DNA from 2 places in the Clostridium saccharoperbutylacetonicum N1-4(HMT) genome. Region 1 is predicted to be linked to the other one. Evidence: a T-box and tRNA genes for the amino acid it is inferred to sense, from the RefSeq annotation. Region 1 holds a T-box; the other holds one or more tRNA genes.
What was found. A T-box is a leader RNA that pairs with one kind of tRNA and senses whether it is charged. The one in region 1 lies ahead of pheS (phenylalanine--tRNA ligase subunit alpha), so its partner is inferred to be a tRNA-Phe.
Positions count from the first base shown of each region.

Region 2: it has a tRNA-Phe gene. The T-box ahead of pheS (phenylalanine--tRNA ligase subunit alpha) is inferred to sense a tRNA for this amino acid. The anticodon was not compared.

Region 1 covers NC_020291.1:2,870,479-2,876,276, forward strand. The annotation lists gene infC (translation initiation factor IF-3) at 74-595, shown strand; gene rpmI (50S ribosomal protein L35) at 616-813, shown strand; gene rplT (50S ribosomal protein L20) at 842-1,201, shown strand; gene CSPA_RS12785 (TrmH family RNA methyltransferase) at 1,442-2,227, shown strand; T-box leader at 2,311-2,535, shown strand; gene pheS (phenylalanine--tRNA ligase subunit alpha) at 2,615-3,634, shown strand; gene pheT (phenylalanine--tRNA ligase subunit beta) at 3,846-5,798, shown strand, end outside.
Region 2 covers NC_020291.1:152,698-158,495, forward strand. The annotation lists rRNA gene CSPA_RS00710 (23S ribosomal RNA) at 1-1,278, shown strand, start outside; rRNA gene rrf (5S ribosomal RNA) at 1,362-1,478, shown strand; tRNA gene CSPA_RS00720 (tRNA-Phe) at 1,484-1,559, shown strand; tRNA gene CSPA_RS00725 (tRNA-Cys) at 1,564-1,638, shown strand; gene CSPA_RS00730 (zinc-binding metallopeptidase family protein) at 1,772-2,935, opposite strand; gene CSPA_RS00735 (sigma factor G inhibitor Gin) at 3,197-3,379, shown strand; gene tmk (dTMP kinase) at 3,426-4,067, shown strand; gene CSPA_RS00745 (cyclic-di-AMP receptor) at 4,143-4,475, shown strand; gene CSPA_RS00750 (DNA polymerase III subunit delta') at 4,494-5,426, shown strand; gene CSPA_RS00755 (PSP1 domain-containing protein) at 5,430-5,798, shown strand, end outside.

The sequences.
Region 1 (5,798 bases):
CTGTGCAATATGTATTGATAATTTTGAGACGGCTAGAAGGCCGTCTTTTTATTATGCATATAATTTTTCGGAGGTGAAAAATATTAATAAAGATTTTCCAATGAATGAAGAAATTAGAGAAAAAGAACTTAGAGTAATAGGCAGCGAGGGAGAACAATTAGGTGTTATCTCAGCAGCTGAAGCAAGAAGACTTGCTGAAGAAAAAGAGCTTGACTTAGTAATGATTTCTCCTAATGCAAAACCACCAGTTTGTAAGATTATGGACTTTGGTAAGTACATTTATGAGCAATCAAAGAAAGAAAAAGAAGCTAAGAAAAAGCAAAAAGTTATTAGTATTAAAGAAATAAGAGTAAGTCTAACAATTGAGGAACATGATATTGATATAAAAGCAAAAAATGCTAGAAAGTTCCTATTAGATGGAGATAAAGTTAAAATCACTGTTAGATTTAGAGGTAGAGAAATGGAACTTGGTCATATTGGACAAAGAATCCTTGATAAATTTGCTTCTAAATTAGAAGATGTTTGCCTTATAGAGAAACACCCCAAGAGGGAAGGCAGAAGCATGACAATGGTTTTAGGGCCTAAAAAGGCATAACTTGAGAGGAGGATTTAATCATGCCAAAAATGAAAAGTCATAGAGGTGCAGCAAAAAGATTCAGAAAGACAGGTACAGGAAAGCTTAAGAGAGCTAAAGCGTTTAAGAGTCATATCTTAACTAAGAAGAGCTCAAAGACTAAGAGAAATCTTAGAAAAGCTGGATATGTTTCAAAGTCACAAGAAAAAGTAATGAAGAAATTATTACCATACCTATAATATAGAGGTAGTGCAGGAGGTTTAAGTAATGGCAAGAGTAAAGAGAGCAAAGAATTCTCGTAAAAATCATAAAAAAGTTTTAAAACTTGCAAAGGGATACTACGGTGGAAAGAGTAAGCTATTTAAAACTGCTAATGAATCAGTAATCAGAGCGTTAAGAAATTCTTACGTTGGTAGAAAGAATAAGAAGAGAGATTACAGAAGTTTATGGATTGCAAGAATTAATGCTGCAACAAGAATAAACAACTTATCATATTCTAAATTTATGAACGGAATCAAATTAGCTGGAATCGACATCAACAGAAAGATGTTATCTGAAATAGCTATAAACGATCCAAAAGCATTTGCTGAATTAGTGGAAGTTGCTAAAAAACAATTAAATGCTTAATACATAAAATGCGGTTTAGACCGCATTTTATTTTTATATACAAATATAAATAAGAGTTAGAATGATTAGAGGAAACTCGACTCGCATTTGTTCACTAAGCACACGATTCACGCCAAATCATAGATTTGGATTCACTGCTTATGTCAAATTAGAGTTACAAATTGGCAAGAAGTAAGTGCTAAGACTTACTGTTATTCTTGCATAAATTAAAATATTCTTGTGATTTTGAGGTGTAGCGCTTTGATATTTATTGAAAGTAAAGAAAATAGTTTGTTTAAAAATACAAAGAAGCTTAAAGAAAGAAAAAACAGAAATAAAACCAGCAAGTACATAATTGAAGGTTTTAGATTGGTTCAAGAAGCATTTAAAGCAAAAGTTCATGTAGATTATTTAATTGTAGCAGAAGATGCAGTAAATAAAATTGATGAATTTTTAGGCGAATATATTAATGAAGAGATTAAAATTTATAAAATAGCAGCAAATTTGTTTAAAGAGCTTATTTCGACAGAAAATCCTCAAGGAATACTTGCAGTTATAAATATGAATGCTAGAATACTAAATTCTGATGGGGATTTTTATTTACTTTGTGATAAGCTGCAGGATCCAGGAAATCTTGGGACTATAATAAGAACAGCTCATGCGGCAGGAGTGCAGGGTATTATACTGACAAAAGGAACCGTGGACATATATAATGAAAAAACAATTAGATCTACAATGGGATCTATATTTTATATTCCTATTCATTATGATGATGAGAATTTCTCTTTGGCTAACGAATTAAAGGAAAAAGGGTTTAATTTAGTAGTTACATCTTTAGATACAGATAAAAACTTTTTTCAAGCGGATTTAAGAGGAAAGGTTCTTTTAACTGTTGGAAATGAAGGGAATGGAGTTAGTTCAGAAGTTCTGGATATGGCTGATACTAAAGTTAAGATACCAATGCCAGGCAATGCTGAATCTTTAAATGTGGCAATAGCTGCCTCTGTTATTATGTATGAAAAAGTAAGACAAAATCAACCTAAATAAAATAATGAATTTATGCATAAATTTTGAAAAATATATTGATATTTTATAAATTTATTTGTATAATGAATTGTATTAATTGGATATTTAAAACTGTGAATGAGAAAGTAAATATTAGAAAAGTTTTAAGGGAGAGAGGGTCATGGACTGTAAGCCTTCTTAAATAATATAATATTGAAGTTCGCTCAGGAGTTCTAGCTGTGAAAATTGCAGTAGTAGCTAGCGGCAAAAAAGGTCGTTAATTAAATTAAGTTGGGTACTTGTATTTTGAGTTCCAATTAGGGTGGTAACGCGGATATTTCGTCCCTTTTTTAGGGGGACGATTTTTTTATGCAAAAAAGCCTGTGAAATTAATATTTGAAATTTGCAGCATTGAAAGGAGAAACGATTATGAAAGAAAAACTTAAAGAATTACAAGAACTTGCATTAAATCAAATTGAAGCTGTTAAAAACAGCAGTGAATTAGAAGAAATTAGAGTAAAGTTCTTAGGAAAAAAAGGAGAACTTACTACAATATTAAGAGGTATGGGGAGTGTTTCTCCAGAAGAAAGACCAATGGTAGGGAAATTGGTTAACGAAGCTAAAGCAGCTGTTGAGGAGAAATTAGAAAGTGTATTATCTGATATAAAAAGTAAAGAAAAAGCAGAAAAACTTGCAGGTGAAAACATAGATATTTCACTTCCAGGAAGAAAGAAAGTTATAGGAAAAAGACATCCTTTAGATTTAACCTTACAAAGCATGGAAGAAATCTTTGTTTCAATGGGTTTCACAATTGAGGATGGGCCAGAAGTTGAATATGATCATTATAACTTTGAAGCTTTAAATATTCCTAAGAATCATCCAGCAAGAAGTGAACAAGATACGTTATATATTAATGATAATATAGTCCTTAGAACACAAACTTCACCAGTTCAAATTAGAACTATGGAAAATCAAAAGCCTCCAATAAAAATGATATCACCAGGTAAAGTATATAGATCAGATTCTGTAGATGCTACTCATTCACCTATATTTTATCAAATGGAAGGTTTAGTTATAGATAAAGGTGTAACTTTTGCTGATTTAAAAGGAACTTTAGAATTATTCGCTAAAAAGATGTTTGGTGATAAAGTTCAAACTAAATTCAGACCGCACCACTTCCCATTCACAGAACCATCAGCAGAAATGGATGCAACATGCTTCGTTTGTGGTGGTGAAGGATGTAGAGTATGTAAAGGTAGTGGTTGGATAGAACTTTTAGGCTGTGGAATGGTTCATCCAAATGTACTAAGAAATTGTGGACTTGATCCAGAAGTATATAGTGGATTTGCTTTTGGCTTTGGAGTAGATAGAATGGTAATGTTAAAGTATGGAATAGATGATATAAGATTACTATATGAAAGTGATATGAGATTCTTAAACCAATTCTAAGAAATTATTTGAAATTAATACTATTATGATGTGTTTGAAAAAATAATTGGTCAAAATTTAAAGATCTTCAAAGGAAATAAACATTAATTAAACATTGAAAATTCATAATAAAGTACTGACCATTGATAATTGAACATTGTAATACTGGGTGTGGATATTTTGAGAAAAATTCAATAATCCATATACCCAATAATCAAGAGGAGGAGACAAAATGAAAGTACCATATAATTGGCTTAAAGATTATGTTGATATAAATGTTAGTCCTAAGGAATTAGGAGATAAATTAACTTTAACTGGATCACAACTAGAGGAACTTATTGTTCAAGGGGATGTAATTCAAAATGTAGTTACTGGAAAAATCACTAAAATTGAAAAACATCCTGATGCAGATAAATTAAGTATATGTCAAGTTGATATAGTCAGTGAAGAAATTCAAATAGTTACAGCAGCTACAAATATGAAGGAGCAAGATGTTGTGCCAGTTGCTCTTCACGGATCAACCCTTGCTGATGGAACCAAGATAAAGAAAGGTAAACTTAGAGGAGTAGCGTCTAATGGTATGTTTTGTTCAGAAGAAGAATTAGGAACAGCAGGAGATAAACCAGTACATGGTTTAATGATTTTACCTACAGATACTAAGCTTGGAGTGGATATTAAAGAAATTTTAGGCCTAAATAAAGCTATCTTAGATTTTGAAATTACTTCAAATAGACCTGATTGCTTAAGCATGGTTGGAATGGCAAGGGAAACGGCTGCAGCTCTTAGAACAACTTATAAAATGCCAAGTTTAGAATATGAAGTTAAGAATTCAAAAAATATAAATGAAGAATTGAATGTTGAAGTTAAAGATTCTCTTTGCAACAGATATATGGCAAGAGCAATTAAAAATGTTAAAGTAGAGCCTTCCCCAGGCTGGATGCAGGAAAGGCTTCTTGAAGCAGGTGTAAGACCAATAAACAACATAGTTGATATAACAAACTTTGTTATGCTTGAGATTGGTGAACCAATGCATGCTTTTGATAGAAGAGAGATTACTACTAATAAAATAGTTATAGAAAGAGCAAAAGCAGGTGAAAAATTCACTACTTTAGATGAAGTAGAAAGACAGCTAGATGATTCTATGCTTTGTATTAAAGATGGTGATAATACTATAGGTCTTGCTGGAATAATGGGTGGATTAAACTCAGAAATAAAAGAAGATACAATTGAAGTTGTTTTTGAATGTGCAAACTTTGATGGAACTAACATAAGAGTAAATTCGAAGAAATTAAATTTAAGAACAGAAGCTTCAGGAAGATTTGAAAAGGATATTGATCCAAACTTAGCAGAAGTTGCATTAAACAGAGCCTGCAGTTTAATTTGTGAATTAAATGCTGGTGAAGTTATGGAAGGAACAATTGATGTTTACAATAACAAAAAAGAAGTGTCAACAGTAACAGTTGATTCAAATTGGGTAAACAGCTTCCTTGGAACAGAACTTTCTAAAGAAGAAATGAAGAGATATTTGGACAGCGTTGATTTATTTACAGAAATTAATGGTGATAATTTAGTCGTAAAAGCACCAACCTTTAGAGTTGATATTGCAATTAGAGAAGATATAGCTGAAGAAATAGCAAGAATCTATGGATATGAAAAAATTCCTACAACAATTTTCAAGGTTTCTACAGAAAGAGAACCTAGATATAGAAAGGGCTTGCTAGATAACAGAGTAGTAATGCTTGCTACAGGAAGTGGATTAAATCAATCTATCAGTTACTCATTTGTATCTCCAAAGGTGTTTGATAAAATCAATTTACCAGAAGATAGCGTGCTTAGAAATGTAGTCAAAATAAAGAATCCATTAGGAGAGGATTATAGTGTAATGAGAACCTCAACACTTCCTTCAATGATGGAATCCCTAGGAAGAAATTACTCAAGAAATAATCCTTATGTTAGATTATTTGAAATGGGTAAAGTATATATTCCAAATGAAGAGGAAACTAAACTCCCTACTGAAAAAAATATATTAACTATAGGTATGTATGGAGAATGTGATTATTTAGATCTTAAGGGTGTTGTAGAAAATATAACTGATGGCCTTGGAATTAAAAATGTTAAATATGAAAGAGAAAGTGAAAATGTAAGTTACCATCCAGGAAAGACAGCAAAGATTGTTATTGGAAGA
Region 2 (5,798 bases), 2.7 Mb from region 1:
TGCCCGTACCGCAAACCGACACAGGTAGATGAGGAGAGAATCCTAAGGCCGACGGAAGAATTGCAGTTAAGGAACTAGGCAAATTGACCCCGTAACTTCGGGAGAAGGGGTGCCTGCGAAAGCAGGTCGCAGAGAATAGGCACAAGCAACTGTTTAACAAAAACACAGGTCTCTGCTAAAGCGAAAGCTGATGTATAGGGGCTGACGCCTGCCCGGTGCTGGAAGGTTAAGGGGAATACTTAGCAGTAATGCGAAGGTATGAACTTAAGCCCCAGTAAACGGCGGCCGTAACTATAACGGTCCTAAGGTAGCGAAATTCCTTGTCAGGTAAGTTCTGACCCGCACGAATGGCGTAATGACTTGTGCACTGTCTCAACTGCAAATCCGGCGAAGTTGTAGTGCGAGTGAAGATGCTCGCTACCCGCGATTGGACGGAAAGACCCCGTAGAGCTTTACTGTAGCTTAGCATTGAATTTCGGTATTGTCTGTACAGGATAGGTGGGAGACTGGGAAACTAGGGCGTCAGCTTTAGTGGAGTCGTTGTTGGGATACCACCCTGATAGTATTGAAGTTCTAACTGGATGCCATGAAACTGGTGACAGGACATTGTTAGGTGGGCAGTTTGACTGGGGCGGTCGCCTCCTAAAATGTAACGGAGGCGCCCAAAGGTTCCCTCAGAACGGTCGGAAATCGTTCGAAGAGTGCAAAGGCAGAAGGGAGCCTGACTGCGACACCTACAAGTGGAGCAGGGACGAAAGTCGGGCTTAGTGATCCGGTGGTACCTCGTGGGAGGGCCATCGCTCAACGGATAAAAGCTACCTCGGGGATAACAGGCTGATCTCCCCCAAGAGTTCACATCGACGGGGAGGTTTGGCACCTCGATGTCGGCTCGTCGCATCCTGGGGCTGAAGTAGGTCCCAAGGGTTGGGCTGTTCGCCCATTAAAGCGGCACGCGAGCTGGGTTCAGAACGTCGTGAGACAGTTCGGTCCCTATCCGTCGCGGGCGTAGGAAATTTGAGAGGAGCTGTCCTTAGTACGAGAGGACCGGGATGGACTGACCTATGGTGTACCAGTTGTTTCGCCAGAAGCATAGCTGGGTAGCTAAGTCGGGAAGGGATAAACGCTGAAAGCATCTAAGTGTGAAGCCCCCCTCAAGATGAGATTTCCCATAGCATAAGCTAGTAAGACCCCTTGAAGACTACAAGGTTGATAGGTCAGAGGTGTAAGTATGGTAACATATTTAGCTGACTGATACTAATAGGTCGAGGGCTTGACCAATAAGTTAAGTTGTAAAAAATACATTAATAATTATATGCAATTTTGAAAGAACATATCTTTCAAAAAACTGTTAACTGAATAAATCTCGTGATGATGGCATAGAGGTGACACTCCTTCCCATTCCGAACAGGAAAGTTAAGGTCTATAACGCTGATGGTACTGCATGGGAGACTGTGTGGGAGAGTAGGAAGTTGCGAGGTAAGATGGCTCGATAGCTCAGTCGGTAGAGCAGAGGACTGAAAATCCTCGTGTCACTGGTTCGATTCCAGTTCGAGCCACCATAATGGCGCTATAGCCAAGTGGTAAGGCAGAGGTCTGCAAAACCTTTATTCCCCAGTTCAAATCTGGGTGGCGCCTCCAAATTGTAAAAATAGCTTATATACTAACTTAAAAGAGTAGTATATAAGTTATTTTTTTGTTTCTGAAATAATAAATAGGACTCATAGTTAAAGCCATATGAATTTTACTTTCATATGGCTTTCTGCAAAATAAATTATATAGTATGTACTGTATTGAAAAATTCAGTTTTAACTTCTTTGAGTAATGATTCATTTTCTATTAAATCTATAGCAGTTAGTACAAGAGAAGTAGCAACAATATCACATTGTTTTAAAGCAAAAGTAGAAATAGTAGCTTTAGCAAACTCAATACTACCATATTTAATGGTCGTATCATTTATTATGGAGATATATGGATGTATGCAAGGAACTTTATGGCTTACATCACCAATGCTCAGTCCAGCATAAATATCTCGTGGTGGGTTTATGTTTATTATTCCACTTTCTTTTAAGTTATGACTAAATAATCGGTTTAATGTGCGATTTGTTACGAGTTCTTTATTAGGATACTCGTATAAGAAGAATTTGTTAGGAATATTCATAAGTTTAGTTACTATTCTGGCTATTTCTATTATCTTATTATGTGCATAGTTGGCTGTTGCTGTATTAGATGCTCTAATACATAATTTAATTTCAGTTTCCGATGGCAATAGTAAAGTTGTATATCCATTGTTTGAGATGACTGTATTTATATCTAAATTATCAGGAAATTCTTTTTTTATAGAGTTTAAAATATTAATAGTTAAAAGAGCAGCATCTAAAGATGTATATGAATCTTTATTTAGAAATGTCAATTTATTTTTACTCAGAAATTTCAGTCCTAATGGAATAATGGCCGATGAAGAGCCACTTTCACAGGTAGAAGTATCAGGATGTACTAACATTACAACATCTATATCATCAAATACACCTTGTTTAACCATAATTCCTTTAGTTCCACCAAGGTATTCGCCAGGACATCCAATTAAAATTACAGAACCTCCAATATCATTAATGATATTTCCTAAAGCTAAAGTAGCTGCAACAGACATCGCTGTAACCATATTATGTCCAGTAATATGACCTTCATTTTCTATTGAATCATATTCGCAGAGGTAACATATTTTGGGATGTCCTTTTCCTTTTTTTGCAATAAAAGCATTTTTTATATTTAAGAAATTTTTTTCTATTTGAAAATTATATTTATCTAACAAATCGCAAATATAGTTAGAAGCTTTTACTTCATTGTAACTACTTTCTGGGTGCTTATATAAGTAGCTGCACAAGTTTCTAATATCTTCATTGCATGTAGAGAGAAAAGAAATAATCTTTTGTTTCATAAACTTAAATTTTTTTACTTAACACAAACAAAATAAAACTAATAGACTATATGTAATATATAGATTTAACTATGTTTGTAGTAAAATCTCCTTTCATAATATTATTTTATTGATAGAGTGAAATATTATTTTTATTAATTATTAGTATTACCAAAAAGTAAAAAAATATTTGTTTAGATATTTTTAGTAGATATGTTTGTATTAAAGGCGTTTAATTTGTTAATAATTTTATAATATCAATGAAATTAGGAGGATAGAGTTATGAAAATTTTAAATAACTTATGTTTTATGTGTGGAGAAAGCACTAGTGATGGTATAATATTAAATGGAGAAAAGATTTGTAAGGCTTGTGAGGATAAAATTGTGAATATAACGCCGAAAAATTTGAATTATGATACTTATAAAGATCAAATTAAAATAATTTTGTTTAATCAACAAGTTTAAATCAAACTATTCTCAGATCAATATTCTTGAGAATGAGGTATTTGTTATGAAAAAAGGTTTATTTATAGTTTTTGAAGGGGGAGAAGGCTCTGGAAAAACAACAGCAATAGAAGAAGTATATAAATGGCTTATTGAGGAAGGAATAAAGTGCATACAAACAAGAGAACCTGGTGGCATTAAAATATCTGAACAAATAAGACAAGTTATATTAAACAAAGAAAATGTGATGATGGAAGCTCGAACAGAAGCATTACTATATGCCGCTGCAAGAAGACAGCATCTTGTAGAAAAAGTAATACCTGCCTTAGAAAAAGGAGTAATAGTACTTTGTGATAGATTCATAGATTCTTCATTAGCGTATCAAGGTTATGCAAGAAACTTAGGAATTGAAGAAGTCATGAGCATAAATAAATTCGCTATTGGAGAATATATGCCTGATATATCTATATTATTTGATCTTGATCCTAAAATTGGATTGGAAAGAATAAGCAATAATAATTCCAGAGAAATTAATAGATTGGATTTAGAAGAATTAGATTTTCATCAGAAGGTTAGAGATGGGTATAATATTGTTTATGAAAGAAATAAGGATAGAATCATAAAAATTGATGCAGAGCAATCAAAAGAAAATGTTATTAAGCAAATAAAATCTATATTAGATTCAAAAATAAAGTCATTGATTAACTAAATAATAAAAATGGTCATATTTGTGGTAAAATAATAATAAAAATAATAAATTATTATTTGAGGGTGGGGAATTATAATGAAGTTAGTAATTGCAATTGTTCAAGATGAAGATTCAATAGATGTTACAGAAGCATTAACAGAAGAAGATTATAGAGTTACAAAATTAGCAACAACAGGAGGATTTTTAAAATCAGGGAATACTACTTTAATGGTGGGAATAGAAGAAGAAAAAGTTCAAGCTGTTATTGATATTATTAAGAATATATGTAAAAAAAGAAAAGAAACAATAGTTACATCAAGTGCATTTGGAGGGAATGAAGGTGGGTATACACAGCAATATCCTATACAAGTTGATGTAGGTGGTGCAACTATATTTGTAATTGATGTAGATCAATTTGTTAAAATATAATTCCAAGGAGAGAGTGCATTGAGAAAAATAATAGGTCATAAAAATATTATAAACAATATAAATAGTAGGCAATTGAATGATTCGTTTTCTCATGCAAATTTGATAGTTGGAGATGATGGAATTGGAAAGAGTATAATAGCAAAATATCTTTCTAATGCTATTATAGAAGAGAAGAATAATGCAGAGAGTGTTGATATTGTAAGGTACTATCCTTCTTCAAGTTCTTTTGGAGTTGATGATGTAAGAAATATAATACTTGAGGTCAATAAAAAACCATATGAAGGAGATAAAAAAGTACTAATATTATATAAGTGTGATAAATTAACAATTCAAGCTCAAAATGCTTTACTTAAGACTATTGAAGAGCCACCTAGTGGCGTGTACTTAATATTATTAAGTGATTCTTTAGAAATAATATTAGACACTATAAAATCTCGTTGTCAAATATATAAGTTAACGCCATTGAAAAAAACAGAAATATCAAACTATATTGAGGATAATTATGCTAACTTAGATTCTGATATTAAAAAGTCTGCATTAGCTTATAGTGCAGGAATACCTGGGAATGTAGATAAGCTTATAAACGATGAAAAATTAAAAAAGCTAAGAGAAATATGCATTGAGATATTTGAAGACATTTTGAGTAGAGATCAAGGATATACATTAAAATATGGAGAATTATTAAAGAATGCTAAGGATGATAAGTTTGAATTATTAAATATACTTCTGTCATATTTGAGAGATATTATGCTTTTTAAAGAACTAAATAATGATGAACTTATTGTTAATTTTGATAAAGTAGATAAAATAAAGGATATATCGAGGAGAATATCTTATAAAAAGTTAAATAATATGTTAGAATACATAACAGAAGCTAGAATAAATTTTAATAGTAACACAAACTATTCAATGACCATAAGTGTTTTGCTTATGGGATTTGCGGAGGTATAATTGATGATAAAAGTTATAGGAGTAAGGTTTAAAAAGGCAGGAAAAATCTATTATTTTAGTCCATCAGAACTCAAGATTAATAAAGGTGACTATGTGATAGTAGAAACAGCTAGAGGAATAGAATTTGGCGAATGTGTTATAGGAATTAAAGATATAAACGAAGAAGATATAGTATCACCATTAAAGAATGTTATAAGAATTGCGGATGAAAATGATATAAAAAAACATAGAGAAAATAAAGATAAAGAAAAAGAAGCATTGGAAATATGTTTAGGAAAAATTCAAGAACATCAGTTAGATATGAAATTAATTGATGTTGAATATACATTTGATAATCATAAGGTTATATTTTATTTTACGGCTGATGGTAGA